DNA from 3 places in the Clostridium sp. CM039 genome. Region 2 is predicted to be linked to each of the others. Evidence: a T-box and tRNA genes for the amino acid it is inferred to sense, from the RefSeq annotation. Region 2 holds a T-box; the other regions hold tRNA genes.
The links. A T-box is a leader RNA that pairs with one kind of tRNA and senses whether it is charged. The one in region 2 lies ahead of ACWJJ2_RS18440 (valine--tRNA ligase), so its partner is inferred to be a tRNA-Val.
Positions count from the first base shown of each region.

Region 1: it encodes a tRNA-Val, which carries the amino acid that the T-box ahead of ACWJJ2_RS18440 (valine--tRNA ligase) is inferred to sense. The anticodon was not compared.
Region 3: it encodes a tRNA-Val, which carries the amino acid that the T-box ahead of ACWJJ2_RS18440 (valine--tRNA ligase) is inferred to sense. The anticodon was not compared.

Region 1 covers NZ_CM143649.1:2,999,214-3,009,809, reverse strand. Annotated here, with positions in the region: gene ACWJJ2_RS13985 (amidohydrolase) at 68-1,399, opposite strand; gene ACWJJ2_RS13980 (adenine deaminase C-terminal domain-containing protein) at 1,426-3,204, opposite strand; gene ACWJJ2_RS13975 (ABC transporter substrate-binding protein) at 3,336-4,388, opposite strand; gene ACWJJ2_RS13970 (ABC transporter ATP-binding protein) at 4,434-5,468, opposite strand; gene ACWJJ2_RS13965 (ABC transporter permease) at 5,524-6,309, opposite strand; gene ACWJJ2_RS13960 (ABC transporter permease) at 6,311-7,138, opposite strand; tRNA gene ACWJJ2_RS13955 (tRNA-Thr) at 7,438-7,512, opposite strand; tRNA gene ACWJJ2_RS13950 (tRNA-Asp) at 7,518-7,594, opposite strand; tRNA gene ACWJJ2_RS13945 (tRNA-Val) at 7,600-7,675, opposite strand; tRNA gene ACWJJ2_RS13940 (tRNA-Glu) at 7,689-7,763, opposite strand; tRNA gene ACWJJ2_RS13935 (tRNA-Asp) at 7,849-7,925, opposite strand; tRNA gene ACWJJ2_RS13930 (tRNA-Val) at 7,931-8,006, opposite strand; tRNA gene ACWJJ2_RS13925 (tRNA-Glu) at 8,018-8,092, opposite strand; gene ACWJJ2_RS13920 (BaiN/RdsA family NAD(P)/FAD-dependent oxidoreductase) at 8,431-9,660, shown strand; gene ACWJJ2_RS13915 (acyl-[acyl-carrier-protein] thioesterase) at 9,951-10,596, opposite strand, start outside.
Region 2 covers NZ_CM143649.1:3,913,252-3,923,847, reverse strand. Annotated here, with positions in the region: gene ACWJJ2_RS18445 (ABC transporter permease) at 1-263, opposite strand, end outside; gene ACWJJ2_RS18440 (valine--tRNA ligase) at 1,157-3,799, opposite strand; T-box leader at 3,883-4,108, opposite strand; gene ACWJJ2_RS18435 (ABC transporter substrate-binding protein) at 4,282-5,304, shown strand; gene ACWJJ2_RS18430 (hypothetical protein) at 5,653-6,246, shown strand; gene ACWJJ2_RS18425 (helix-turn-helix domain-containing protein) at 6,360-7,043, shown strand; gene ACWJJ2_RS18420 (IS3 family transposase) at 7,118-7,936, shown strand; gene ACWJJ2_RS18415 (FtsX-like permease family protein) at 8,110-10,125, opposite strand; gene ACWJJ2_RS18410 (ABC transporter ATP-binding protein) at 10,125-10,596, opposite strand, start outside.
Region 3 covers NZ_CM143649.1:2,616,927-2,627,522, reverse strand. Annotated here, with positions in the region: gene ACWJJ2_RS12200 (YwmB family TATA-box binding protein) at 1-518, shown strand, start outside; gene murA (UDP-N-acetylglucosamine 1-carboxyvinyltransferase) at 545-1,810, shown strand; gene spoIID (stage II sporulation protein D) at 2,136-3,179, shown strand; gene ACWJJ2_RS12185 (M23 family metallopeptidase) at 3,417-4,196, shown strand; gene spoIIID (sporulation transcriptional regulator SpoIIID) at 4,316-4,570, shown strand; gene mreB (rod shape-determining protein) at 4,697-5,731, shown strand; gene yyaC (spore protease YyaC) at 5,857-6,411, opposite strand; tRNA gene ACWJJ2_RS12165 (tRNA-Thr) at 6,769-6,843, shown strand; tRNA gene ACWJJ2_RS12160 (tRNA-Tyr) at 6,849-6,933, shown strand; tRNA gene ACWJJ2_RS12155 (tRNA-Val) at 6,976-7,051, shown strand; tRNA gene ACWJJ2_RS12150 (tRNA-Thr) at 7,084-7,158, shown strand; tRNA gene ACWJJ2_RS12145 (tRNA-Tyr) at 7,164-7,248, shown strand; SAM riboswitch class I at 7,351-7,453, shown strand; gene metK (methionine adenosyltransferase) at 7,539-8,714, shown strand; gene recD2 (SF1B family DNA helicase RecD2) at 8,921-10,596, shown strand, end outside.

The DNA.
Region 1 (10,596 bases), 910 kb from region 2:
TTTTGCTATCATATTTCTTTATCTTCTATTTTGATATATAAATGAATCATATAAGAATATTATTCATTTATAATTTTCCAGCTACCTTCTCAATCTTGTCCTTCAATTTTAAAAGCTCCCTTCTTATCTCCTTAAAGTTCCCAGAAACCAATTCCTTATTTCTAACTACAATCTTCCCATTAACTATTACCGTATCCACATTCCCTGCATTAGCTGAATATACCACCGCTGAATAGTAATCATATATTGGTTGCATATTTACTGATTTAGTTTCTATTAATGTTATATCAGCTTTTTTACCGACTTCAATGGATCCCACTTTATTTTCTAAACCTAATACCTTTGATCCTCCCATTGTTGCCATTTCTACTAATTCCACTGCGGGGAATAAGCTTCTATCGTTATTATATAATTTTTGTATTTTTCCAACTAGACTCATTTGGGTGATTATGTCCATGGTGTTTCCGCTCATTGGACCATCACTTCCTAGTCCTACATCTATACCTTTTTCTCTCATTTTTAATATGGGAGCCACTCCCTTTGCTCCTTTAGCATTTGCCCCTATATTATGACTTACCTTAACATTATGCTTTTTAAGTATATCTATGTCTTGTTCCTCTAAAGTTACAGCATGTGCTGCTATAAAGTTAGAATCCAGTATTCCTAAGCTTTCTACATACTCCACTGGGGTTAGCCCTAATTCTTCCTTATATTTTTCAAATTCGAAGTCCATTTCTGCTAAATGCATAGTAAAAGGCACCTCATATTTTTTAGATATTTCATAGGCCATTTTTAAACTTTCATCACTATTGGTATAGGGTGCATGGGGTGCTATTCCTGGTGTTATTAATTCATGCCCCTTCCATTTTTCAATAAATTCTATAGAGTAATCTAATCCACCAAAGGGTTCCTCAGTATCTGGTGCTTGGAAATTTATAATACTATTACATAGTATTCCCCTCATATTTAACTCTGATGTTGCCTTTGCCACTTCATCTTCAAAGTAATACATATCACAATAGGTAGTTACTCCACCAAGCAACATTTCCGCCACTGCATATTTCGCTCCAATATAAACCAATTCCTTATTCACCAACATATTCTCTAATGGGAATAAATATCTTTTTAATCTATCCTTGCAGTCATCCGCTAAGCTTCTAAACGGAACCATAGAACCGTGGCAATGACAATTAATCATTCCTGGCATTAATATTCCATCTTCACCATCTATTATGTTATATCCTTGAAACTTATTTTCTAAATCAGCTCCACCAACTGCCTTTATTTCATCTCCCTCTATTACGAGCGTACCATTTTCTATAACTTCTTTATCCTTATTCATAGTAATTATGTTTACATTCTTTATTAAAATTCTATTATCTTCTATTCCTTTTTTCATATGCTAATACCGCCAATTTTTTTATTTTATCTTTCACTACTTTCTTTAAACAATGAAACAATCTCCTGTTTTTTAACATCTATTAATCCTTTATCAGTTATCTTTAAAGCTGGACTAACTGGTAGTGATAATGTACTAAATGACATTATTTCATTCTTATGGTCATATCCCAATTCCTTCATAGCGTTTCTTATTTCTTTTAACTGCGATGCTAAAACCTCTATAGGAACATCACTTACTATTCCACCAATTGGTAATGGTGCTGAACCTAGAATGTGACCTTTATTTGCCACCGCATATCCACCTTTGCAGTTTATAACTTCATTAGCTGCCGCTATCATATCCTTAACATTTCTTCCCATTACCATAAGATTATGGTGGTCATGGGCCCAAGTAGTAGCCACAGCTCCTTCTTTTATTATATTACCATCTACTATACCAAATGCTTTACCCTTAGTTTTTCCGTATCTTTCAAAGACTACTATCAATGCACAACCCTTTATTTCCCATTGAAGTTCCCCATTTAATGATTTAATTATAACTTCTCCCTCTTCAGTGAATGTTGTATCTTGCTCCACCTTCATTGTTCTACAAATAAGCTCTCCATTTAATATAGGAGTTTCCACCTTAAAATCTTCTTCGTTTAAAGAATTTAACTTTATGCTATTATAAAATTTCCTAGGAAATCCTTCTTTTTTATTTTCTTTCACCTTTACAGTTTCTTTTATGTTTATACCTTCTTTTGAATTTATTTGCGAATAACTATTCCCTTCACACTCTTCCTTATTATATATCACTTTTCCATTTTTATATACCGAGTGTATCTTAAACTCTTTAACATCTTCTAATAATATAAAGTCTGCCATCTTTCCTGGGGCAATAACTCCTCTATCTAAAAGTCCCATTCTTCTAGCAGGAGTATATGTAGATACATATATAGCGTTTTCTTCACTAAATCCCATATCCATAGCTTTCTTCACTAATTTATTTAAATGTCCACTTGTTAGCTCGTCAGCCATTACATCATCTGTAACCAAACAAAAGTGCTCATATAAATTATTATCCCTTAAATAATTCATATTTTCTTGACTCATAGATTTCTCTTGTATTTCTAAAAACATTCCACCACTTATTTTTTCTTCTATAGATTTTAAACTCTGCTGAGTATGATCCCCATCCACCCCCCTATATATGTACATAGCTAAATCTAACCCTCCAATCTTAGGACAATGACCTTCTATTGGAAAATTATTCTTTTCTCTCTTGATTAGATTTATAATCCTATTTATATTAGAATCATCCTCTTCTATTAAATCCTTAAAATTCATTACCTCTCCTAAACAAATAACCTTCGGGTATGCTAAAAGCTCACCAACTTCTTTATCACTTATAAATCCCCCTGTGGTTTCAAACTCCTTTGATGTTGATGGTACTGAGCTTGGTATTCCATAAAATATATCTATTTTTTCCTCTTTACTTATAAAAGCTATTATCCCCTCCACACCAAAAACATTAGCAATCTCATGTGGATCAGCCACCACCGTAGTTACTCCATGTGGTATAACAGCCTTAGAAAACTCACTGGGAATAGTCATCGAACTCTCTATATGCATATGAATGTCAATAAGGCCAGGGATCATATAATTCCCATGTCCATCTACAACTTCTTTACCACTTAATTTACCTTCATATTCTTTGCCTATATATATAAATTTTTCATCCATTATTGCTACATCTGCATTAATGAATTTCTTAAAATAACTATTATACACTCTGATATTTTTAACTATTAATTCAACTTCCATAATACACCTCTTTAATATATATTTATCTATTCAAATTATGCAGGCTTATTTTTTACTTTTATACCTGAATTTAAAAAATAACTAGTCTCAATCATAAAGATTTTGACTAGTTATTTATTTAATCTATATAATTAGTTCATAATTCTATTCCAAGTATCTATCCATTCACTCATTAATGGATTAACCACTTTATAATCTATAGTTTTAGCATTTTTCACTGTTGGTCCATAGGTTAAATTTTTACTTTCCTCTTCAGTCAAAGAAACCTTTTTATTTACTGGTGATTCACTTAAATTCTTAGCACCTTTATATTGAATCTCTTCACTTAAAACATAATTTATAAACTCATAAGCTAAATCTTTATTATCTGAATTCTTATTTATGTTTATTGAATTAAGGTTTAAATATCTTCCTGACTCTGGAGTTATAAGCTTTATTTCTGGTGATGCATTAGTAATCATTTCATAAGCAAAGTCAGCTGTTACCGCTACTGTTATTTCTCCACTAGCAAACATATTAGATAGGTCTGAAGATTTACTATAAGTTTTAACTACATTAGGCTTTAATCTTTGTAATTCTTTAAATGCAGCTACACCCTTGTCTTTAGATACATCTACTCCTGCTTTTTCTGCTGCTATATAAAGCATAGCTGGACCAAAGGTTGTTGTTATATCTGGTATAGCTATTTTACCCTTTAGTTCAGGCTTCCATAAATCTTCCCAAGAAGTTATTTCAAACTCTACTTCCTTTGGATTAACAGCTATTCCTATGCTGTTTAATGCATATGCTGGTCCAAATCCATCTTTTATTGTTCCTTTGCCCTTATCTACTACATTTTCACTATTAGGAATTTTACTGTAGTCAAGCTTTTCAAATACCCCTGCCTTTATTCCTTGCTCAGCATAGCTCTCAGCTAAGTATATTAAGTCTACTGTTGACTTTGGGTTGTTTTTAAGTTTTGTTAATCTATCAGAGTTATTACCTGTTTCTAATACTATTTTAACTCCATGCTTTTCTTCGAAAGGTTTAAGTACATTTTCTGTTAGCTTGTCTTCATTTAACCCAAAAGTTGAAATTACAAGTTTCTTTTTTTTACCCGAGGCTGAAGATCCACCACTACATCCAACAAATACAGTTGCTAGCAATCCTAACGCTACCGTTACTACCAAATATTTTTTTAACATATCCATTCCTCCTAATTTGCTCAAATTAATAATATCCATTTCAGCTTATACTAATACTATTTTATTTTCAGGTAAGTAAAGATTTATTTTATCTCCTTGAGAATAAACTACATCATTTTGGCTATTTACAACTAAATTTCCCACAGTGGTATTTACATTATACTGATATGATTTCCCTAAGAATGTTCTTATTTCTACAGTTCCCTCTATAGTATTTGACGCTTCTATTGATGCTATAACTATATCATCTGGTCTTATTGTACCTTTAACTTCTGCCTTGTCTATTTTAGGATTTTCCACACTAAACTTTAATCCTTTATTACTTTCATATAATCCATCTTCTACCTTTGTTAAATCTATAAAGTTTTCAAATCCGACAAATCTAGCAACAAACTCTGTGGAAGGATTTGAGTAAATATTTTCTGGAGTATCAAATTGCTCTATTACACCTTTGTTCATTACCGCCACTTTATCTGATATAGAGAAACACTCCTCTTGGTCATGGGTAACAAATAAAGTAGTAATGCCTAAGCTTTGTTGAAGCTTTCTTATTTCAACTCTCATCTTCAATCTAAGCTTCGCATCTAAGTTGCTTAAAGGTTCATCTAAAAGTAATAGACTTGGCTCTATTACTAACGCTCTAGCTGTTGCAACTCTCTGTCTTTGTCCTCCCGAAAGCTCCTTTGGATATCTTTTAGCATATTGATTCATATCTACTACTTCTAATATATCTTTTACCTTTTTCTTTATTTCATCCCTTGATATCTTCTTCATTTTTAAACCAAATGCTACATTTTCTTCTACTGTTAAGTGCGGAAATAATGCGTAGCTTTGAAATACTAATCCGAAATTTCTATTATGAACAGGTATTTTTGTATAATCCTTGCCTCCTAGCATAAACGTTCCATTGTTTGGCTCTATAAATCCAGCAATTACTCTTAATGTTGTAGTTTTACCACATCCACTAGGTCCTAAAAGAGATACAAGCTCCCCTTTTTTAATGCTTAAATTAAAATTTTGTAATATATTGTCTTTCCCATCATATGATACTGCTATATTTTTCAAGTTTATTAAATTCATGTGTTACCCCCACGTTTATTAGCATTATTTAAGGCCTATTACGAACATATTTCGCCTAAGAAAGACTATCTAATCCTAAAGTTTTTTCTACTATAAACATTATTCCAATTGTTATTAACATTAATATAACTGATAATGCTGATACGGTTGGATCATAGTTATACTCTACATAACTCATCATACTAATTGGCAAAGTACTTACTCCTGGCCCTGTTAAAAATATTGATACAGGCACATTGTTAAAGGAGTTTATAAATGCTAACATAACCGCTGCTATAATTCCTGAAGTTATATTTGGCATAACTACCTTAAAAAAAGTATTTATTTTTGTATAGCCAAGACTCATTGCAGCCTCTTCTATTGAATAATCAAATACCTCTAAACTTGAACCAACAACTCTAATTATGTAAGGTACTATTACCAATGTATGACCTATAAATAAACTCATGTATACTGAAAATTCTAATTTTATTACTAAAAACTGAAATAATGCAAAACCAACAACCACTCCTGGTATTATTAATGGTGAAAAGAAAAAACTCTTTAAAACACCCTTTCCTTTGAAATCAAATCTGCTTAATCCGTAAGCTGCCGGTATTCCAATTAACAGTGCTAATACTGTAGACCCACAGGATACTAAAAAACTTACAAACATTGTATTCATAAACATATCTGATTGAAATACATTTGCATACCACTTAATGCTAAACCCCTTTGGTGGGAATGCAATATAACTTTCTGTTCCTATACTTGTTAACGCTATAATTACTAATGGTGCTAGTAAAAATATATATACTAATGCTACGAATATAGTAAGTAATTTGCTTTTTTTGCCTTTCATGTTATAATCCCCTCTTATCTAATCTAGACGCTAATAAGTTTATTCCTTTTATAACCAATAATGTTGTAACTATCATTATTGTTGCAACAACAGACGCCGCTTGCCAGTCACTTAAGGTCATCGCTTCTTGATAAATTAATGTGGCTAACACTGTATTTTTATTACCACCTAATAACTGTGGTGTAGTATAAGCAGTAAGTGCTCCTGTAAATACAAGGACTGTTCCAACTATTAATCCCGGTAAACTCAGTGGGAATATAACCTTAAAGAAGGCCTTCACTTTATTAGCTCCTAAACTTTCCGCTGCTTCTAATAAGTCATTATCTATATTTTCTAAAACTCCTACTAAAGAAATAATCATTAGCGGTGAAAATAAATAAACTGTACCAACTATGATTGCGCCTTCAGTATACATCATAGTTAAAGATTCATTAATAACGCCTAAGCTAAGTAACACTTTATTTATAACTCCATTTTTACCTAAAATACTCATCCAAGCAAAAGAACGAACAATTGAATTTGTAAGAATAGGGAATATGGTTAATGCCATGAATAACCCTCTAATCTTCTTTGAGGTTCTAGACACAAAATATGCTGTTGGAACTCCAATAACCACGCATATTGCAGATGATATTAAAGCAATTCTTAATGTTCTATAAAATATCTGCAGCGTATACTTATCTCCAAAGAAATTTAAATAATGATCTAAACTAAAGCTTCCATTAATACTAAAAGTAGGAATTATAGTACTAACTAAAGGTACTATAAGAAAATAAGCTAGTAATATTAAACACGGTACAAATAATACGTAAGTCCATTTTTTCTTCATAGGTTTAACTCTCCTAAAATTTTATCTTAATGATATTTTTGTTCGGTATATATAATTTATATTTATTTCACAAAACCAATAATGTGGCAAAATATTGATATTCGTCCAAAAAATACGAACATTAATTTATTTTAATTGCTTATTATATGTGTTTATGCTACTATAACGATCGAATGTTGTCAATATTTTTATTTTTTCAAGACAAAAAATCAAATCACTCTAAATACATTTTGAATCTTAATTTTCCATCAAATATGCCGGACGTAAAAAAAGTCCTAAACAAATGTTTAGGACTTTTTTGGAGCTGGCAATAGGAATTGAACCTACAACCTGCTGATTACAAGTCAGCTGCTCTACCGTTGAGCCATGCCAGCAAAAATGGCGACTCAAAAGGGATTCGAACCCTCGACCTCCGCCGTGACAGGGCGGCACTCTAACCAACTGAGCTATTGAGCCATATATGGTGGGAACAACAGGGTTCGAACCTGTGACCCTCTGCTTGTAAGGCAGATGCTCTCCCAGCTGAGCTATGCTCCCATATATGTTTTAATGGTGACTCCTAGGGGAATTGAACCCCTGTTACCACCGTGAAAGGGTGGTGTCTTAACCGCTTGACCAAGGAGCCTTATTATTTTTCAATGATTCTTTTGATAAGAATCAAACTTATAAATTAGATGTTCTTTTATTAAACTATAACAGTTTAGTAAAAATGGCGACTCAAAAGGGACTCGGACCCTCGACCTCCGCCGTGACAGGGCGGCACTCTAACCAACTGAGCTATTGAGCCATATATGGTGGGAACAACAGGGTTCGAACCTGTGACCCTCTGCTTGTAAGGCAGATGCTCTCCCAGCTGAGCTATGCTCCCATGTATGTTTATGGTGACTCCTAGGGGAATTGAACCCCTGTTACCACCGTGAAAGGGTGGTGTCTTAACCGCTTGACCAAGGAGCCATACTAATTTGTCACTTTATTTATTATGGGCTTACGTCTTGCAACCCGACATAAACTATAATACCTAATTTTTCTTAAAGTGTCAACATATTTTCTTATTTTTTTTATTATTTTTTTTCTCAAAACACTCAAATCCAGTTAAATCAACGGTTCCCCTTATAGAATTTTTTTTATGTTTTTTTGAAAATAACTGACTTTTACTAAACAATCACAAACAAATTCTATGGTTATTTATAAAACAAAATAAAAATTCATTTTCATCCTACTGATTTTAGGGTAAGATTATATGTAACCACTTTATAATCTAAAAATATTTTTTCTCGAAAGGAGAGATTTTCTTGAAACATTCTCTTATAATAATTGGCGGAGGTGCCTCTGGTTTAACCTCTGCTTTAATAGCAAAAGATTTTGGTATAGATGTAGCAATAATTGAAGGAACCGACAGAGTAGGTAAAAAAATACTAACTACCGGTAACGGTAGGTGTAATATCAGTAATGTACATATAAATAATGATAGATATCACAGTGAAAATCCAAATTTCGCAGGTTATACGCTAGATTCTTTTACCATAAAGGATACTATAAATTTTTTCGAGTGTTTAGGAATACCTTTAGTTACAAAAGATGGCGGTAAAATGTTTCCTATGTCATTGCAAGCCTCATCAGTACTTGATATACTACGCTTTGCTATAGACGAAAAAAAAATTCCACTATATACAAATACCAAAGCTAAGGAGATTATTAAAACAAATAAGGGTTTTAAAGTTTATAGCACAGATAATTCTACATATGAATGTGAAAGGTTGATTATTGCGACCGGTGGTAAATCAGCTCCTAAAACGGGTTCTGACGGTTCCGGCTATTCATTGGCTAGGCAATTAGGTCATAGTATAATCTCTCCTGTACCAGCCCTTGTACAGCTTAAATTAAACTATAATAAACTAAAGGCTCTATCTGGAGTAAAGTTTGATGGCTTTGCGGAAATATTTATAAACGATAAATATGTTCAAAAGGAATTCGGAGAAATACTTTTCACAGATTACGGCATTTCTGGTCCTCCTATTCTTCAGCTTAGTAGAACTGCATCTTATGGTTTATCTAAAAATAGCAAGGTTTCTTTAAGTATTGATATGCTACCAAATATTAGCTACGAAGATCTAAAAGCATTTTTAAATAATCATTGGTCAGTATTCCCAAGTCGCTGCGTTCATGATTCATTCATCGGAATAATTAACAAGAAGATCATTCCAATAATTTTAAAAGAAGCAAATATAGATGACATTCATAAGCCTTGTTGCGATTTGGCCTCAAATGAAAAAAATGCTCTATATACTTTGCTAAAGCGATATCAATTTGATGTTTCAGGTACTAATTCTTTTGCAAATGCTCAGATAACTGCAGGAGGCATTAATACAAAAGAAATTAATCCCGAAACCCTAGAATCTAATATTACTAAGAATTTATTCTTTGCGGGAGAAATATTAGATGTAGATGGCGATTGCGGTGGTTTTAACCTTCAATGGGCATGGAGTTCTGGTGCTATTGCCGGCATCAACGCCTCCAAATAAAAAATAAGAGTTTGAAACGTGAAAGTTGATTAAGAAATTCTAATATTTTGTAAATGTAAAATGCTCTAATGCTTACATTCGGCATACTGCCGGTTTGCTGGCCTTCCTTCCAGGAAGTCTCACGAGAATTTTATATTTACAAAACAAGAATTTCTAAATCAACTTTCACTGTTTCTGCACTTCTTATTTCAATTCACTTCCAGAGAGATTTCATACTATATCGTACATACTAAGATGTATCTAAGAGGTATGTCGAATAATACAAAAACTACTTGTGATTAACGATTTTCTTATATCCAAGTACTTTCTAAGAGAGTCAGCTCAGTTCCCTCTTCATTTATAATTTTATGTCTACATATTATCTTATCTTCTTCTCTTATAACCTGCGTGCTTACCTTTATGGTCTCTCCGTATGTTGTTTCCTTGATGTAAGTTACCTTAATATTCCTTAGTTCGTAGTTCAATACTATATCCTTAGGAACTGTTTCTAAAGCCCAAGCAACATATTTAACATTATTTACGTGCATATTCGTGTCAATATCACTATACCTAACTTGAAAGTTTTTCTCGCTATGCACTGTAGTTATTGGTACTATATCCTCAATGTCTATGGGTGTATTATTGCTATCATCTATACCATAAGCCTCATACATATCTTTCGTAATCCTTATTGGTCTTCTTCTGTCTGTATTTATTAAAATCCACACAGAACTCGCATGTCCTATTTTATTCCCTTTCATATCAATAATTTCATATTTCCTGTATGCATAAAATTTATTGAAAGAATGTGCAAAAGTTCTAATCTTTATAGTTTCATTTAATAAAGGATATGACTCCATTGTTATGTCCCATTTATATAACACCCAAGCTGATTTATTCTCTTTAAGATGTTCTATTCCAACTCCAAGCACTTCACTTTGATACATTGCCATATCA
Region 2 (10,596 bases):
TCATTAACTGTTCTTCCTTCATATGTCATTGAAGGACCTAGGTCCCCATGCGAAAGATTTTTTAGATACATAGTGTATTGTTTAAATACAGGTTTGTCCAAACCAAATTTCTTGTTCAAATTCTCTAAAACCTGTGGATTAAGCTTTTTTTCACCAGAAAATGGTCCGCCAGGCATTAATCGCATTAAGAAAAAAGTTATTGTGATAACGACGAAGATTGTAATCACAGTTGAAAATAGTCTTTTAACAAAGAAATTTAACATCTTTTGCCCCCCCATCTTATAATATTGGTACTTTTCTTCCCCCTTATATAAACACTAATCTTGTTTTTTGAATTATAGCTTATTATCTTACCTTTATTAATTTTAAGAATACAAGATTATCTCGTTGTTGAAAGATTCGAATTACTTATACTATTGAAGTTGCTCCGGATAAATATTTCATTTTAAAATATTTTCATGTAACTATTCCGTTATCAAATCATTTGATTTATCCGATTTTTTTTAACATGTCCATTTTACAACAATAAAATAATTAAATATATTATTCATATATCTTTTATATTCCTTCATATTTCATAGCCATCTTAACCTTTATAAATGCTGATATGAAAAATATTCACAGTATTATTTTGCACTATCGTAGGTCCTCCCCTTTAATCTTATTTTAAGTATAATAATATTTTTCCAGAAGTCAATGTATTTTTTGTAAGTAAATCCATATATTATCCATATTTTATTTGTGATTCCTTCGTGTTTTTTATATATTTTGTATGTTTTGTAAAATACATTAGTATATATAACAGGTTTCATTATGAAAATAAATTCATAGTAATCTATATTTCTATTTATGAAAAAGGAATTAATAATAGAATTAAACTAATGAAATATATTTTTATATGTTTCATTTATTTTAATAGTTGGCCACCTCTAAATTAGATTCACCTTTTTTCACTTATCTTATAGTAGATCAAATTAGAGAATCTTTTCTCCTGTTCTTTATCAATACACCTTGCATAATTATTGGTATGCTGAACTCACACCATTCATTTTTTTCAATATTCCAACTTTTTATTTGTATGGTAAAAACAAAAAAAAACTATAGAATAGACTTTTCAAGTGTCTATTCTATAGTTTATCTTGCTTTTTATTAAAGATTATTTCAAGTTTTCTATACTTTTAATTACTAAATCATACATTTCTTTATATTTTTCGCCCTTAGCTTTTTCCTCATCAACCACTTCAATTGGAGCTTTAGCTGTGAATCTTTCATTACAAAGCTTTTTCTCTACTCTATCTATTTCTTTTTTTAGTTTTTCTTTTTCTTTATTTAATCTTTCTAATTCTTTTTCTAAGTCTACAAGCTCAAGTAACGGCATATATACCTGCGCGCCCTTAGTTACTACTGTAACTACATTTTCTGGTGCTTCGGCTTTTGTAGCTAGAAACTTAACCTCACTAGCTGATGCAAGTTTTTGAAAATAAACCATCCCTTCCTCAAATGCTTCTTTTGCCTCTGTAGCATATATAAATACTTTAGCTTTTCTTGAAGGTGCTACATTCATATCCGATCTAGCATTTCTTACGTCTTTTATCGCTTCTATGATATAATTCATATTTTCCTGCGCTTTTTCATCTTTAAGAGCATCGTCATACTCTGGCCACTTAGAAATCGTTATAGATTCATACTCATTATCTAAGTGAGTATAAATTTCTTCTGTTATAAATGGCATAACAGGATGAAGTAATTTAAGCCCAGTTTTTAATACATTGTTTAATACATTTAATGCGATGCCTTTAGCCTCTCCATCTTCTGCGTATAATACTGGTTTAACAAGTTCAATATACCAATCACAGAATTCTGTCCACATGAAATCATGAGTCTTTTGAAGTGCTATCCCTATTTCATATTTCTCAATATTTTCTGTAACTTCTTTTATTACAGTGTTCATTCTTGATAATATCCATTTGTCTGCAACAGTGTAATTTTTATTATCTTTATATTTCTCCATTAATTCGCAATTATTGTTCATCATAACAAATCTAGAAGCATTCCAAATTTTATTAGCAAAGTTTCTAGCTGCTTCAACTCTTGACTCATAGAACCTTATATCACTGCCTGGAGAGTTTCCTGTTGCGAGCGAAAACCTTAACGCATCTGAACCATATTGGTCTATTACGTCTAATGGATCAATACCATTTCCCAGAGACTTAGACATTTTTCTTCCTTGATCATCTCTAACCATTCCATGTATTACTACTGTTTCAAATGGCACTTCCCCTAAATTATAAATCCCTGAAAAAATCATTCTTGCTACCCAGAAGAATATAATATCATATCCAGTTACTAAAACACTTGTTGGATAGAACTGTTTTAAATCCTCTGTGTTATTTGGAAAGCCAAGTGTTGAGAAAGGCCACAATGCTGAACTAAACCAAGTATCAAGCACATCTTTATCTTGATTAAGATTTGTACTATTACATTTACTGCAACTTGTTGGCGCATTAACTGTAACTATAATTTCCCCACAATCTTTGCAATACCATACTGGTATTCTATGTCCCCACCATAACTGTCTTGATATACACCAATCTTGAATATTCTCCATCCAATTGAAGTATGTTTTTTCAAATCTTTCAGGAACAAATTTAGTTTTATTTTCCCGTACAGCCTCTATAGCTGGTTTTGCAAGTGATTTCATTTTAACATACCATTGTTTTGATAACATTGGTTCTACAGTGGTTTTACACCTATCATGAGTACCTACATTATGAGCGTGGTCTTTTATTTTAACAAGTAGTCCTGCATTATGTAAATCTTCTACCATGACCTTTCTTGCGTCATATTTATCAAGACCTGAATATTTTCCATAACCCTCGCATATAGCTGCATTTTCATCCAAAACCACTACTTCTGGAAGATTATGTCTTTTTCCTACTTGGTAATCATTAGGATCATGTGCTGGAGTAATTTTAACTGCGCCTGTTCCAAACTCTATATCAACATAATCATCTGCAATTATTGGTATTTCTCTATTTACTAGAGGTAGCATTATTTTTTTTCCTACTAAATGTGTATACCGTGGATCTTTAGGATTTACAGCTACCGCCGTATCTCCAAGCATAGTTTCCGGCCTCGTGGTAGCTATTTCTAAAAACTCATCGCTACCTATTATTGGATATTTAACATGCCAGAAGTGCCCCTCTTGTTCTTCAAACTCTATTTCAGCATCTGAAATTGCCGTCATGCATTTTGGGCACCAATTTGTTATCCTATTGCCTTGGTATATTAGTCCATCCTTATATAATTTAACGAAAACTTCTCTTACTGCATGGTTTAAGTTTTCATCCATGGTAAAGCTTTCCCTAGTAAAATCAACAGAACATCCCATTTTCTTTATTTGTCCTCTTATTTTTTCTCTATATTCATTAGTCCACTCCCAAACTTTTTCAAGGAAGGCTTCTCTTCCCATTTCTTTTTTCTTAAGCCCTTTTTTTAAAAGTTCATTTTCAACCTTTACTTCTGTTGCAATACTAGCATGGTCCTCACCAGGAAGCCACAAGGTATTGTACCCTTGCATTCTTTTAGTTCTTATTAGAATATCTTGAAGAGTATTATCAAGAGCATGCCCTAAATGTAATTTTCCTGTAATGTTTGGTGGGGGCATTACTATTGTAAATGGTTTTTTATCTTTATCAACGGTTGGAGTAAAAAATCCTTTTTCTTCCCACCATGCGTAAAGTCGTTCTTCAAACTCTTTTGGATCATAATTCTTAGCAATATTATTATTTTCTTCCATTATTAACTCCTCCTAAACAATAATTAGTATGTCAATTTATTTTAGCAATAAATTTCAAACAATAAAAAAAGAGCCTTCGTCTATAAAAGGACGAAAAGCTCGCGGTACCACCTTTTTTCCTACAATTTTGCAGGCTCTTTAAAATTTAACGATTAAGAAAACCGTCTTTGCCATCTACTCATAATTACATGAATTGGCAAAGAAGCTCCGAAGCTACCTTCAAGGTTTTTCATATAGAAGATCTTACAGCCTCTGGATCTTCCTCTCTTAATATTATTTTCCCCTACTCCTCTTCATCTACGCTTTTGAATGTTTTATGAAATTATTATCTAGTTGTTCAATTATTATTCACTTGTCTTTCATTTATTGTATACCTCTTAATTTACATATGTCAAGGTATTTCATTTTTGAATTTAAAATGTCACATCTACACGCTCTTTCATATTATATAATTATAGCAACTATATAATATGGAGGTATCTATGAAGCTTAAAAAAATTTCGATTTTTTCCCTGTTTCTTTCTTTCGCCTTGATAACCACCTTATTTTCCGGCTGTAAAAAGAAACCTAGTGATGCTTTAGTAAAAGTAAAATTAAGTGAAGTAGTTCGTTCTATTTTCTATGCCCCTATGTATGCAGCTATTTCTCAAGGCTTCTTTAAAGAAGAGGGTATTGAAATCAACCTTTCAACTGGGCAGGGAGCGGACAAAACTATGCAGCAGGTATTAAGCAAATCTGTAGATATAGGTTTCTGTGGACCTGAGCAAGTTATTTACATCTATAATCAACACCGAGAAGACTATCCTGTTATTTTTGCACAATTAACACAAAAAGATGGATCTTTCTTAGTAGGCAGAAATGCTGAAGCGAATTTCAAATGGGAATCCTTAAAGGGTAAAACTGTAATAGGAGGAAGACCTGGCGGCGTACCTGAAATGGCTTTTGAGTATGTCTTAAAAAATCATGGTATTAAACCAGTTATTGATATAAATCTTGTTACAAACCTCGCTTTCACAGCTACGTCCGGTGCTTTCAAGGGCGGAGCAGGTAATTATGTTACTCTTTTTGAACCTAGTGCTAGTATGATGAAAAAAGATAATTCTGGACATATTGTAGCCTCCATCGGAGCGTCCGCTGGAACCATACCTTATACATGTTTTTTTTCCACAAAATCTTATATAGAAAAAAATCCAGAAATGGTTCAAAAATTCACTAATGCAATATATAAAGGTCAAAAATGGGTAAGTAGTCATTCCGATAAAGAAGTAATGACTTCAATTAAATCTTATTTCCCTGGCGCAGATGAGGCTGTTCTTACTTCATCCATTAAAAACTATAGAGATATAAATGCTTTTGCGCCGAACCCAATATTAAAATCAGATGACTTAACAAAGCTTATGGATATAATACAATCTTATAACGCAGCGTTAATTCCCCAAAGACCATCTTTTAATAAAATCGTCAACAATTCCTTTAGCGACAAAGCCGTAAAAGACTTAAAATAAAAAGTAAAAAAGTATACATTACTATTAATGCATTCACTTCGCTAAGAACTACTAATTTTATTTTTAATTAATTTGCTAAAAAACATAAACTCGCTGTCGCTCAAACATATGTTTTTCGTAACGCATCTTAATTAAACATAAAATAAGAATTTCCAAATGAAAACTCAACCTCAATTATCAACTCTCAACTATAAAAAAGGCTATGTTTAAATTTAATGTTGATAATTAACATTTTCTGAATATTCGGATATAATAAGACTATATAAAGTATTCCGCAGATTTTATTATGGCAAGCTTAACGGTAAGCAATTTATATATAATAAAGGGGGAATAATCCTGAAAAAAATAATGAAATTATTCAGTCTACTATTTTTAATAACTATAGCTTTTACTGGATGTAAAAGTTCAGATGAAAACAATGCACAAAAAGTTGCTCAAGAACTTGGAAGAAATCTCTACACGGTAAATACAGAAAAAGTTGCTGAGTATAAGAAACTTCTTAGGGAAGGTAAAAAAATGGATATAGCAAGTGGAAATCCCACAAATACTGATGGAGTTATACCACATACACAGGAATATATCAAAATTATACAGTCCCTTGATAAAAATTTACTACCTTTAATGACAGCAAAGGGGTATGAAACTATTGCGGGACATTACAATATTGTGGCTACAAAGTTCTGTAATGACAATAATTATACTTTACATGTTACAGACTTTATCTTAGATAAAAATTTGTATGGTGAGAAAGAAGATAAAGCTGGATATTATTATGAAGCTAAATTGAAGTTTATTTCTACTAATGGGAAGGCTGAACGAACTGATACAGCAAAAGGATATATAGGGCTTTTAAACGAAAATGGTAAGTGGAAGGTATTTGTTTACAAATCAGAAGCAGACCCAAAATTGTATATTGAGCTAATGAAAAAAATTAAAAAATAAATGATAATATTAATATATAAATTAAGGGAAGTCCCAAATAAAATTGATATGCTCCCCTTATGGTAGACAGTTAAAATAATAAAACTGTTTACTATAAGGAGGGCTATTTTTTTATGGGAAGAAAATCAACTATATCAGACCAACAAAAAATTAAGGCTGTAACATCATATTTAAATGGAAAAGCTAGTATGTTAAGTTTATGCAACAAACTTCAAGTACATAAGAGTTCTTTTCAAAAATGGGTAATACGATATAAATCAGAAGGTGAAGCTGGGTTAAAACATTCTAGCAAAAATACTTCTTATACTGCCAAAATCAAGATTAACATTGTAAAAGAATATCTTGATGGGCATGGCTCACTGAATGATTTATGCATTAAGTATCATATTTCGTCAAATACAGTTTTATGCAATTGGATAAAGAAGTATAATGGTCATGAAAACATAAAATCTTCTGGAACAGGAGGAAAAATAATCATGACCAAAGGACGCAAAACTTCTTATATTGAACGCATTGAAATCATAAAGTACTGTATTGAAAACAATAACAGTTATAATAAAACTGTTGAAAAATATAAGGTATCTTATCCTCAGATTTATACCTGGATGAAGAAGTATAATCAGTTTGGTATTGAAGGGCTTTTGGACCGACGTGGAAAGCCAAAGGCTGAAGAGTTAATGACAGAAGATGAAAAGCTAAAAGCTCAATACAAGCTTTTAGAAGCACAAAATAGAAGATTACGGATGGAGAATGCTCTTCTAAAAAAAATCCAAGAGATAGAAAGAAGGCGATATTAAGCGAAGCTAGATACGAAGATACTTATCTTGCAATCCAAGAATTATCTAACAAAGATAAATTTCCTATAACTGAGTTGTGCATTATAGGCGGCGTTAGCCATTCTGCATATTATAAATGGCTACACAGAGAAAAAAGTAACCGAGTATTGAAAAACGAAGAATTATTAAAGCTTATTTGTGAGTTATATGAGGAAAAAGACGGTATCTTAGGCTATCGCCAGATGACGATTAAAATCCGTAGAGAATATAATAAAAAAGTTAATTATAAACGAATTTATCGTCTGATGCAGATATTAGGATTAAAATCCGTATGCAGAAAAAAAAGATATAATTATATTAAGTCAACTCCTGAAGTTACTGCAGAAAATATTTTGGATAGAAATTTTAAAGCAGAACAAGTCAATAAAAAATGGCTTACAGATGTAACCGAGTTTAAATATGGGAGAAGTGGACAAAAGGCTTATCTAAGTGCAATATTTGATTTAGGTGATAGAAGTATTGTTTCATATGTCATTGGTCATTCTAATAATAACCAATTGGTTTATCAAACCTTTAATCTTGCTGTTAAAGTATACCCTGATGCTAAACCAATATTTCATAGTGACCGAGGTTTCCAGTATACTTCAAAAATATTTAAAGAAAAACTAAAAAAAGCTGGAATGATACAGAGCATGTCGAGGGTTGGGCATTGTATTGATAATGGTCCAATGGAAGGATTTTGGGGAATCTTAAAAACAGAAATGTATTATCTTCATAAATTTGAAGACTATGAAAGCTTAAAGAAATCGATTGAAGACTATATAGAATATTATAATAATAGACGTTATCAAAAACGTTTAAAGTGCATGACACCAATGGAATATCAGCGATATCTATTAGGTAATGCAGCATAAATAAAGCGCCTACCAAATGATAGACGCCTTACATAAAATCTTTAATTATTTCCACTGTCTACTTGACAGGGGGCAGTTCAAATGGCTTCCCTTTTGAATTGTTATTTTAATATACCATATATACCGTTATCCTAATATGTGTCTAAGATGAATGACAGATAAAGAAAATAATACTATCCAACTACTTCCCTAATGTACCTCCCCCTTGTAATAAAGAAAGCTACCATTTGCAAAACTATATAAGCTGCAAACACGCAAAGTGATTTATTAAACATATACTCTCCATTTGGTACAACTCCATATATTACAGAGAAAAAATATGTTATTAAACTAACAGCCAAAATTACTGGAGTAAAAAAGATTATTGTAAGCTCTTTTGTTAAAACCTTTGATACCTCCCTATCTGTCATGCCTAATTGAACCATTTTTTTCACCCTTTCCTTTTCCTCATCAACACCAGTTAATACCTTAAAATATAATACCACTCCACTGGATATTAAAAGCATCATTCCTAAAAATAAACTTGAGAAAAGAATAAAGCCATTTTCTTTTATGCTTTTCTCTAAAATTCGTTGTTTAAATTCTGGTTTTAAAGACTCATCTCCGCGATTTAACTTCTTTAATTCACTTAAAATACTATTAAAGCTTTTATAATCCTTAGGGTCCTTTAACTTAATTAAATGGTCACAAGAAACAACCTTCTGCCCTAACTTACCTTTTATTCTTTTATAATCATCATCATTAATTATAAGAGCTGTTCCCCTTGAATAATCTAATGAGTAAAATTCATTAGTATATAGGCCTTCTATATATTTCTTTTTACTTTTTTCAACATATATATAGCTATCCTTATTCATAGTAGCTAAAAAATCCACAATCCGTGCATTCTTATCTTCTTTAAGATTTGCAATTTGTTTTTGTTGTTTAGAGGAATCATTTAAATTAATAATTACGTCACTATCCTTATATTTACTATCTGTAGGGGAGTTAAGTACCTGTACTAGTTCTCCATTATTTACAATAATATTTGTACCCATATGATTATTATAATTACCTTCACTTATAAGAGCAATATTTCCATAGGTCATAACCTTCCCTTCATAAGATCTATACTCCATAATATCTATGTTTTCCAAAAGTTTATGCTGTTTTATTTCCCCACCACTCGCTTTTACTATGTTTTTAAGCTCCTGGTCTGATATTTTATTAAGCTTTGTATTTTCTATAAAGCCAAAATCATAAGGATACATAATGTTTATGTTTTTTTCTATTGTGCCATACATACTATATGTCATGCTTATAAAAGTAATAGCTGCTGCTGCCAATATCAGAACTAAGTAAATAACGCTTTTATAAGATATAAACTTATGCTGCACACTGGATAATACCAAAAGATTATTATTATATGTCTTTTTAAAATTCACAAGCACTCTATTTACCATAGATATTAGTGAACTTATTATAAAATAAGGTGCTATTATTGTTGTTATAATAATTATGAGTAATGCGCTTTCACTTCCTATAAATATTTCTTGTTTAACTATTTTAGGAAAAAGACACAATGCGGTTATTAACGCTATCAAAGCTATTGTTCCAATTATAAAATTACCCTTACCTACCTCTGCCCTAGAAGAGGATTTTATAAGTTCTATTATGGATAGCTTTCTTACAAATATCACTTGAAATATTGAATTTACCAAGAAAATAATTATGGCTATAACTAAACACATAGAGTAGGTCTTTATATTTAGACTAGGTCTAAAATTATCAATCCAAAGTATTTTACCTATTATCATATAAAATAGTCTAGAAAACAAGGTTCCGACTATCATACCTGTTACCAAAGAAGCAGACAGTATTAAAATATTTTCAATAAATAATATCTTCCTTAAATCCTTAGTAGTAACCCCTAACGTCAAATATACTCCAAATTCTTTTCCCCTATATCTTATAAAGGATATAGTTGTATAGGAAATAAATACAATTGAAAATGCAATCATTAACACCAACATAGGTATAAAGTTCCCTTTAAAAGCATCAGCATCAGAAGCCATTGTAAATTCCTTACTAAATATTAGACTGCCATACATCAATAAAACAGCTATAATAAAGCTATTAGCTATGAAATAAGCTATATATTTCTTAAAATTAAACTTAATGTTCTTTATTATTATAGAAGTAAAAGTCATTATTTCTCTCCTCCTATAACACTTTGTGCTTCTAGTATTTTATCAAAGAACTTGTTTCTGTCACCATCTGATATTAATTCTAATTTTATGGCCCCATCCTTTATGAAAATTATTCTTTTACAGAAAGATGCTGCGAAGGCATCATGAGTTACCATAATTACTGTAGCGCTTTTCTCCTCATTCATATTTTTAAAAGTTGTCATTATACTTTTCGAAGACTTTGAATCCAAATTACCTGTTGGTTCATCAGCAAATATAACTGAAGGTTCACATATGAGTGCTCTAGCAGCTGCTGTTCTTTGTTTTTCTCCACCCGATATATTATAAGGGTACTTGTTTTGTAGCTCTTCTATATCTAGGTACTTCATAATATCTTTAGCTTTCCGATCTATTTCTCTAGGATTAACTTTATCTATTATTAAAGGAAAAGCTATATTCTCTTTAACATTTAAGCTATCTAAAAGATTAAAA
Region 3 (10,596 bases), 1.3 Mb from region 2:
TTAAGTCTTTAGAACTTAATAACAGAAAAATAAAATTAAACATTTCCGAAAATGAGAATTCTTATTGTATAGAGTTTTCTGGTGAAAATGTTGAAGGATATATAGAAGCATTAAAATACAAAAATGAGAATGATATAACGATAAACATAAGTAAGATAGGTAACGAAAATGGACTAGTATCTCTTAAAAATAAAGTTAGCACTAGTATTGGCTATAGAGGCAAAAACATCAAATACTTTCAATACCTAAAGGCGAAAATGGGAGAGAGTAGTTCAAGTGTTAAAAATGAAGACATTTATGGTGTTAATAATAGGATAATAAAAGTTTTGAAATCCCATGGGACTTACAATATTGAGACTGTGAGTATAAATAATGGACTAAGTACTATAGCATATACTAAAAAATACGATGAGCTGGTAATCAATAAAAAGTCAATCGATTTTAATTATGCTGTATGTAATTATTCATCTGGAAGATACATTATCATTGGTACACCTGAAATAATTACAACTTATTAAAAATAACAATATAATGGAGGAAGTAAATGAATAAATTAGTTATAAAAGGTGGGAAAAAATTAGAAGGTGAAGTGGATATAAGTGCATCTAAAAATTCGGTTCTTCCTATACTTGCAGCAACAATATTAAACGGTAATAGTTGTACCATTGAAAATGCTCCTATGCTTGAAGATGTATTTGTAATTTGTGATGTATTAAAATCTCTTAAAGCAGATATTAATATAGATAAAATTACTAAAATGGTGAAAATTAATACTACTAATTTATTTAATAATGGAGCTAATGATGAATTAGTTAGAAAAATGAGAGCATCTTTTTTAATAATGGGTCCTATGCTTGGAAGATTTGGAAACTTCAAAATTTCTCTGCCGGGTGGATGCAATATTGGAACTAGGCCTATCGATCTTCATTTAAAAGGATTAGCAGCTTTAGGTGCAGAAGTATCAGTAGGTCACGGGTATGTGGAAGCAAAAGCAAAAAAACTAATAGGCAGCAATATATATTTAGATTATCCGTCAGTTGGGGCAACGGAAAATATAATGATGGCAGCAACGCTAGCCGAGGGAGAAACAATAATAGGAAATGCAGCAGAAGAACCAGAAATTGTAGACCTAGCAAAGTTCTTAAGGGCTATGGGAGCAAAAATATATGGAGAAGGAACAGACACTATAAGAATTTTAGGCGTTAAAGATTTTAAAGAAGTTGTTTATAAGCCGATATATGACAGGATAGAGGCGGGTACATTTATGATAACTGCTGCAATAACGAAAAGCTTGTTTAAAATTAATGGTATTGATGAAATTCATTCAAAACCAATAATAGCAAAACTTACAGAGATGGGAGTAGGAATAGAAATTAATAAAAATAGCATAATAGTTGATGGTAGGAAAAAGTTAAGCCCAATAGATATAAAAACTATGCCATACCCTGGGTTCCCTACAGATATGCAAGCTCAGATGATGAGTTTACTGTGTACAGTAAAAGGAACGAGTATAATTACAGAAACTATTTTTGAGAATAGATTTATGCATGCCACAGAATTAAAGAGAATGGGAGCAAATATAAAAATAGATGGTAGAAGTGCCGTAATAGAAGGTATAGATAGGTTTACAGGTTCAGAAGTTACAGCTACAGATTTGAGAGCGGGAGCGGCATTAATACTTGCAGGACTTACAGCAGAGGGCACAACTACAATAAATGATATATATCATATTGATAGAGGCTATGTTTCTATTGAGGAGAAATTAAAGGGACTAGGAGCAGACATAGAAAGAGTGAGTTCTCATAAATAACAGGGAAATTCAATAAGCGATAAAAATATATGGCGGTTCACTTATAATTTAAACTTGGATAGTTGGAATATATAAGTGTTATATTCCAATTATTTTATAATAAGCACCTAAAAATAATAAACTAGCACAATGACTAGTATATTATTTTTGGGTGCCTTTTGGTTACAACTGGTCTAAATCTTTTTATCCGTTATCTCTTTTAATAAATGCATAATAGTATGCACTATTATTTTACAGGGATTTAGTCAATGGAAAAAAGTAATATTTTTTATAGTTATTTAATATGTATAAGGTAAAGGTTGTTTTATAACGAGAGGAGAAAAAAATGAGAAGAGTTTTTATTACAGTACATTTAAAAAATATCCTTCTATTAATAACTGCATTTATTGCATTTATAGTTATTACTTCTGTTTTAATAGTGGGGGTAGGAAATAATAAAAGTATAAATAAGGGTAAAAACTCTGCAATTAAGGTAGAAGACAATGAAAATATTATAAAATATGGTTCACTAGCCAAAATCACTAAAGTTAAAGTTTTTATGTCAAAAGAAAATAATATAAAAGAACTTAGTTTAGAAGAATATGTTACGGGAGTTGTTGCAGCGGAAATGCCAGCTGATTTTGGAATAGAAGCTTTAAAATCTCAAGCAGTGGCGGCTAGGACTTATGCTTTAGCTCATGTCACAGAAATGGGTGGAACCCCATGTAAAAATGGTAATGGAGCTGATTTATGCGATACAGTCCACTGTCAAGTTTATAGGACTAAAGAAGAGCGTATAAAAGAATGGGGAACTTCTGGTGAAAAAAATTGGAATAAGATTAAAATGGCGGTTAAAGGAACATTAGGACAAGTTTTAACATATAACAACAACTTAGTAATGGAACCTTATTATTTTGCAACTAGCAGTGGGAAAACGGAAAATTCCGAAGAGGTATTTAGCGATAGCATACCTTATTTAAGGAGTGTAGAAAGTCCAGGCGAAGAAAGAGCAGGAAGCTTTAAGAGTAGTAAAATTTTAAAGTATAAAGATCTAAGTCGAATTATAAATAAAAACTATAATAATGCTAAGGTAACATCAACTAATGTTAAGAAACAAATAACAGTAATTGATAGGACTGAGGCAGGGAGTGTTAAGAGTATTAAGGTAGGGAATATAACCATGACAGGCAGTAAGTTTAGAACAATGCTCGGTTTAAAATCATCGAATTTTGAAATGAAGTTTAATTTAAGCAATATAGAAATAGATTGCAGCGGATATGGTCATGGTGTAGGGATGAGTCAATGGGGTGCGGATGCGATGGCGAAAGATGGGAAAACCTATATTGAAATATTAACTCATTATTATCAAGGGACTGTTATATCCAAATGAAAAAAAATACACATAAGCTGGTTATCCTATATAAAAAATGGATAATCAGCTTTGCTTTTTATAAAAATAAACTTGAAGATGATTTAAGTAAAACTAAGGGTGAATAATTTAAAATTTAAAATATGTTTTAAACTATAAAATATAAATATTATTAAAATGTAGATTAACTTAAATAAATTTTAGGAAATATGTATGTTTTAATAAAATATGGACAAAAATACAAATGGAGGTGTTTGTATGAATAAGAATGAAAACAATAAGACATTAAATTTTTTTAAGAAGGAAGGATTCTATGTAATTTTATTTGTTTGTTTATGTATAGTAGCTTCAGTGGCGTCTATAACAGCAAATAATAATAAGAAGCTTTCAAGCAAGCAAGAAGCATTACAAAAACAACAAGCAAATGCAGGAGATGTTATAAAAGCGCAACAAAAAGAATATGAGGGTGCTCTTCAAGTAAAAGAAGAAAAGAAAGCTAAGGCTGAAGCGCTTAAAGCGGTACCAGATATCAAAAAGGTTACAACAGGAAAAGCGGCATCAGCAGTATCTAAATCAGTTAATGCTAAATTTGAAAATCCCGTAGCAAATGGATTACTCGCAAGGGCATATTCAAAAGATATTGATTCAGTAGTGTGGAAGACTGATGGAAGCTATAGGACAAATTTAGGTATTGACATTCAAGCAAAAATAGGGGAGCCAGTTGTAGCGGTTATGGATGGAATAGTTAAAGAAGTTGGTACTGACGTTAATGGCCAAAAAGGTAAGATGGTTAAGATAGATCATCAAAATGGATTTATTACTAACAGTACTAATCTAGATGAAAAAATATTAGTAAAAAAAGGCGATAAAGTAACTAAAAAACAGCAAATTGGTACAGTGGGAAACACTAGTTTAAATTCATTTAAGGAAGAATATGGATCTCACTTACACTTTGAAGTTCTGCAGAGTAATAAGAATGTTGATCCTGCTAAATATGTAAAATATGAGAAATATCAACCTGCAGAAACTAAGAAATAACCAATAACCATCTCAATTAGCCATTTTTTAAAAATATATTAGAAGATGACTAATTGGAATGGAATTTAAAAGCAAGATAATGCATATTTATAAATATATAAGGGTTAAGGAGGCAACACTTGAAAGACTATATTGAAGATCGAGTACTAGAAGTTGCTAAGTACATTATCGAGTCAAAATCTACAATAAGAAGAACTGCCAAAGTGTTTGGCGTTAGCAAGAGTACTATACACAAGGATATGACGGAAAGATTACCCACAATAAATCCTCAAATTGCCAGCGATGCAAAAACAATTTTGGATATAAATAAAGCTGAGCGGCATATAAGAGGCGGAAGAGCAACTAAATTGAAATATAAAGAAGCACAAGGATAAAAACATTCGAAGCTAAAAACTATAAAAAAATTTTAAAATTAAAAGAGGGTTTTCTTATAGCTTTATAGAATAGAGTTTAGTGTAATTTAAATATTGAATATACTAAAGAGCAGGAGTGGTTTTGAAATGTTTTTTTTTAGAATGGGTACAGATATGGGAATAGATTTGGGTACATCTACAGTGCTTGTATATATTAAAGGAAAAGGTGTTATATTAAAAGAACCTTCTGTTGTTGCCATAGATAGAAATAATAATAAGGTATTGGCAGTAGGAGAAGAAGCTAGGCAAATGATAGGAAGGACACCAGGCAATATTGTGGCAATACGCCCTATGAGGGACGGTGTTATTTCGGATTATGACATAACTGAAAAAATGTTAAATCATTTTATCAAGAAGGCTTGTGGGAAAAGAAGGCTATCTTCTCCAAAAGTTGTAATATGTGTACCTTGCGAAGCAACGGAAGTAGAAAGAAGAGCGGTAGAAGATGCAGGTAGAAATGCCGGAGCTAAGAAAGTTCAACTTATAGAAGAACCACTAGCAGCGGCAATCGGAGCGGGACTCGATATTACTAGAGCAAGTGGTAATATGGTTATTGACATTGGTGGAGGCACGACTGATATTGCAGTTATTTCTTTAGGAGGCATGGTTGTACGTGAATCAGTTAAAGTAGCTGGTGATAAGTTTGATGAAGAGATTATAAAATATATCAGAAAAAAACATAAATTAATGATTGGTGAGAGGACTGCAGAGGATTTAAAAATCAACATAGGTTGTGCTTATAAACAAGAAGAAAAGACAAGCATGGAGATAAGAGGGAGAGATTTAATTACAGGTCTTCCTAAGAATTTAGAAGTATCATCAGAAGAAATGAGAGAAGCTTTAAAAGAGGCGGTATATTTAATAGCAGGATGTGCACATTCCGTATTAGAAAAAACACCACCTGAGCTTTCAGCAGATATAGCTGATAAAGGTATAGTTATGACTGGTGGAGGTGCATTGTTAAAAGGCTTAGGTAAGCTCATACAAGAGGTTACTAAAGTTCCGGTATATCTAGCGGAGGATCCGATTTCATGCGTAGCACTCGGAACAGGTAAAGTATTGGATTATATGGATAAGTTAGATAATTCATTCAATGGAAGAGAATTATGCTTAACAGAATAAAAAGTATAAGCAAGCTATAAAAATAAGCAATACAATTATTAGTTTAATTGCATTGCTTATTTTTATATTATATAAGATTTGTAAGTTTAAATTGTGGATAATTATTTAAAACTAATTAAAGCATGTTAAACAGGGCTCAAATTATTTTCTTCATTGGTAAGGGAGTGCAAATAGTATGAATGCAAGAGGGATCTGCTTAAAACATTAGCAATATCCATTACCAAGCTCAATCTTATGTTTCTATTTGTAAATAATTCACTATCATCACTTGAATCTACTATACCTATTAATGAAAGAGTGCCTACCTTAGGAAGGGTTTTCCCTACACCTTTGCCAGGATGAATTGGATAATTTCTAGCTTGGAGTTCTCCAATATTTGAAATGTCTCCTAAACAAGCATCTACACCTATTATAGTACAATTTGGGTGCAATGCATTTATTTTAGATAATTTACTATCTATGTTTAAGGCATGAATTGGATTATCTATAGTGCCATATACAGGTAATGGAAAGGAACTATTTTTTAAAAGTGTACCAACTAAAGGACCTAGACAATCGCCTATACATCTATCGGTACCTATGCAAACAACTAAAGTATTTTTGTCAATATAGTCTTTTAGAAAATTAGAAAGTGTATAGTATGCTAAAGGATCTTTATAATGGGTTTTAGCTTTACTCAAGAAATATACCTCCTTGTATTGCGCTGGGGAAAAATTATTAGTTTCCTATGAATAATTTATATGAATAAATCCCGTGTATTATTATAATAAAGAATAAAAAAATGATTAATTAAAAAATGATATATAAGTATATTAACTATATGAAGGAAAACCAAATAAAAAATATAATAAATTATTTGTGCAAATAGTAAGTTGTATCAATGCTTAATATTAAGCAAATATGCGAATAGTATAGTTATGGAGAGAAGAAGTCGTTTATTAAAGGATAATAGACTTGAAATTAATTAATTAAAGTTGTATAATAATTCTTGTCGACACGGTAAAACGGTAAAACGGCAAAATGATAAAACATAATATGCTGGCATGGCTCAACGGTAGAGCAGCTGACTTGTAATCAGCAGGTTGTAGGTTCAATTCCTATTGCCAGCTCCATAAGTGGAGGAGTTCCCGAGTGGCCAAAGGGGGCAGACTGTAAATCTGTTACGTAATGTTTCGATGGTTCGAATCCGTCCTCCTCCACCATTTATAATGGTTTACAATAAATTATGGTTTACAATAAATTATGGGAGCATAGCTCAGCTGGGAGAGCATCTGCCTTACAAGCAGAGGGTCACAGGTTCGAACCCTGTTGTTCCCACCATAATAATCTTTTTAAAATAGAATAAAATGCATGCTGGCATGGCTCAACGGTAGAGCAGCTGACTTGTAATCAGCAGGTTGTAGGTTCAATTCCTATTGCCAGCTCCACATATGGAGGAGTTCCCGAGTGGCCAAAGGGGGCAGACTGTAAATCTGTTACGTAATGTTTCGATGGTTCGAATCCGTCCTCCTCCACCAAAAGACATCTATAGATGTCTTTTTTTATTTTTTACAGGGTTTAGATTCTGTTGACACCATAGAATGCATATGGTATTATAATTAAAAGTTAATAATTGATAACTCTTATCAAGAGAGGTGGAGGGAAAAAGGCCCTATGAAACCCGGCAACCGGTGCAATGCACCATGGTGCCAATTCCTGCAGTTATAATCTGCAAGATAAGGGAGATGATTAAATCACCTCTTCTTATATTTGGAAGAGGTTTTATTTTTTTATAGGGAAATTTTAGAGAATAGAAGGGAGAATTATAATGAAAAGATTATTTACATCAGAATCCGTTACAGAAGGACATCCAGACAAAATTTGTGACCAAATTTCAGATGCTGTACTTGATGCTATTTTAGAGCAAGATCCTTATGCTAGGGTTGCTTGTGAAACAGCGGTTACTACAGGAATGGTTTTAGTAATGGGAGAGATAACAACTAGTTGTTATGTAGATGTTCCTAAGGTTGTTAGGAATACCATTGAAGGCATAGGATATACTAGAGCAAAATACGGGTTTGATGCTAGCACATGCGCTGTACTTACGTCTATTAATGAACAATCAACAGATATAGCTATGGGAGTAGATGAGGCATTAGAATCTAAAGCAGGCGAGATTGATAAGGTTGACGCAATAGGTGCTGGTGATCAAGGCATGATGTTTGGATTTGCAACTAATGAGACACCAGAATACATGCCACTACCAATTGCTATGGCTCACAGATTAGCAAGAAAGTTAAGCGAAGTAAGAAAAAATGGCACATTAGATTACTTAAGACCGGACGGAAAGACTCAAGTTACTGTAGAGTATGAAGATAATAAGCCAGTAAGAATAGATACTATTGTTATTTCAACTCAACATGCAGAAGAAGCAACTCATGATCAAATTGAAAATGATTTAAAAGAGCATGTAATAAAACCTGTAGTTCCAAGTGGATTATTAGATGAAAATACTAAATATTATATAAATCCTACAGGCAGATTTGTAATTGGAGGACCGCAAGGAGACTCTGGTTTAACAGGAAGAAAAATAATAGTAGATACTTATGGTGGATATGGAAGACATGGAGGTGGAGCATTCTCAGGAAAGGATGCAACAAAAGTTGATAGATCCGCTGCATATGCTGCAAGATGGGTTGCTAAAAATTTAGTTGCTGCAGGAGTTTCAGATAAATTGGAAATTCAGTTAGCTTATGCTATAGGTGTAGCTAAACCGGTATCTATAGAGGTCGAAACTTTCGGAACAGGAAAAATTGACGATGATAAAATAGTTCAAATAGTTGAAAAAGTATTTGATTTAAGGCCAGCTGTAATTATAAGAGAATTAGAACTAAGAAGACCTGTTTATAAACAAGTAGCTGCCTATGGACATTTTGGAAGAATTGATTTAGATCTTTCATGGGAAAAACTAAACAAGGTTGATGAAATAAAAAAGTACGTATAATATAAAAAAAGGGATAACAATTATTAATTGTTATCCCTTTTTAGTGCATGTGATTATTAAGTAGTATTTTGATAAAACCTAAGATAGGGGTATACTGAACATAAGAGATGTAAAATACATATGATATAATAACATTAATAATAATATTATTGCTAATAATATTATTATTAATGTTATTATATGAATTTATAAATAGGAGAGATTTTATGCCGGAAATACAAGGGATAATCGAAGATGTAGTATTTCATAATGAAGAAAATGGATATATAATTGCTCATTTGAATGATAATAAAAAGCAGATAACTGTGGTAGGCATTGTGCCATATATAAGTGAAGGGCAGAACCTGAAATTAACGGGGGAGTGGGTTACTCATCCTCAATTTGGCAAGCAATTTAGAATAATACAATGTGAGGAAATAATACCTAGTTCACTTGAAGGTATAGAAAAATATTTAGCTTCAGGAGTTATTCAAGGAATTGGACCAATAACTGCTAAAAAAATTGTACAGCACTTTGGTGAAAACACCATGAATATATTAGATAATGAAATTGAAAGATTAAAAGAGATTGATGGTGTAGGACAAAAAAAGATTCAATTAATTTTTGAATCATATTCTAAGCAACGAGAAGTTAAAAATATAATGATATTTCTTCAAACATATGGAGTAACACCTAACCAATGTGTGAAAATTTATAAAAAATATGGAGGAGACTCTATAAAGGTAGTACAGGATAATCCTTATGTGTTAACTGAAACCATTTCTGGAGTAGGATTTAAAATTGCAGATAAGATAGCACAAAGTTTAGGCATTGACAAAGAGTCGCCTTTCAGAATACAAAGTGGAATTAATTATGTGGTAAATGAATTTTGCGCTATGGGAAATACTTATATGCCCTTAAACAAATTATACAAAGAATCTAAAAATATTCTTGGGGTTACGGCTGAAGAAATTGAAAAAAATGTTTATGATAATGTATTGCAGGGAAAATTGAAAGTCGAAAATATTGATGAAGAAGACTGTGTTTTCACTATGCCGTTCTATTACTGTGAATTAGCTATTACTAAAAAAATTATAACCTTATCTATAGAAAAGTATGACGAATTAGAAATAGACATAGAAGAAAAGATTAATGACTTCGAAGAAGAAAAAAACATAAAATTTGCAACGTCTCAAAAGACTGCTATTTGTGGTGCTGCAGAAAATAGTATTGAAATAATAACGGGAGGTCCAGGTACTGGCAAAACTACTATAATTAATTGCATTATAGAGGTATTTGAAGAAGCAGGAATGAAAGTTTATATGGCTGCGCCCACCGGAAGGGCTGCCAAAAGAATGACAGAGGCTACTGGTCGCGAAGCCAAAACCATACATAGGTTATTAGAACTTGGAGTAGGCAGAGATGATGGGTCGCAGTTCTCTAGAAGTGAGGAATCGCCTTTAGATTGTGATGTGCTAATTATTGATGAAGCATCTATGATAGACATAATGCTTATGAATAGTTTATTAAAAGCTATCAGCGTAGGAACTCGACTTATAATTGTTGGTGATGTTGACCAATTGCCATCTGTCGGACCGGGTAATGTACTAAGAGATATTATTGACAGTAAATGTGTTAAAGTAGTTAAGCTTAAGGAGATTTTTAGGCAAGCACAAGAAAGTATGATTATTGTGAATGCCCATAAAATTAACAATGGCGAGATGCCTATTTTGAATAAAAAGGATAAAGATTTTTATTTTATTGAGAATAATGAGCCGGAGAAAATCTTGGACAGTATAATTGCTTTAATTAATACCAGATTGCCGAAATTTAACAAAGAGTGGGATAAGATGAAGAACATTCAAATACTCTCTCCTATGAGAAAAGGGATATTGGGTATAGA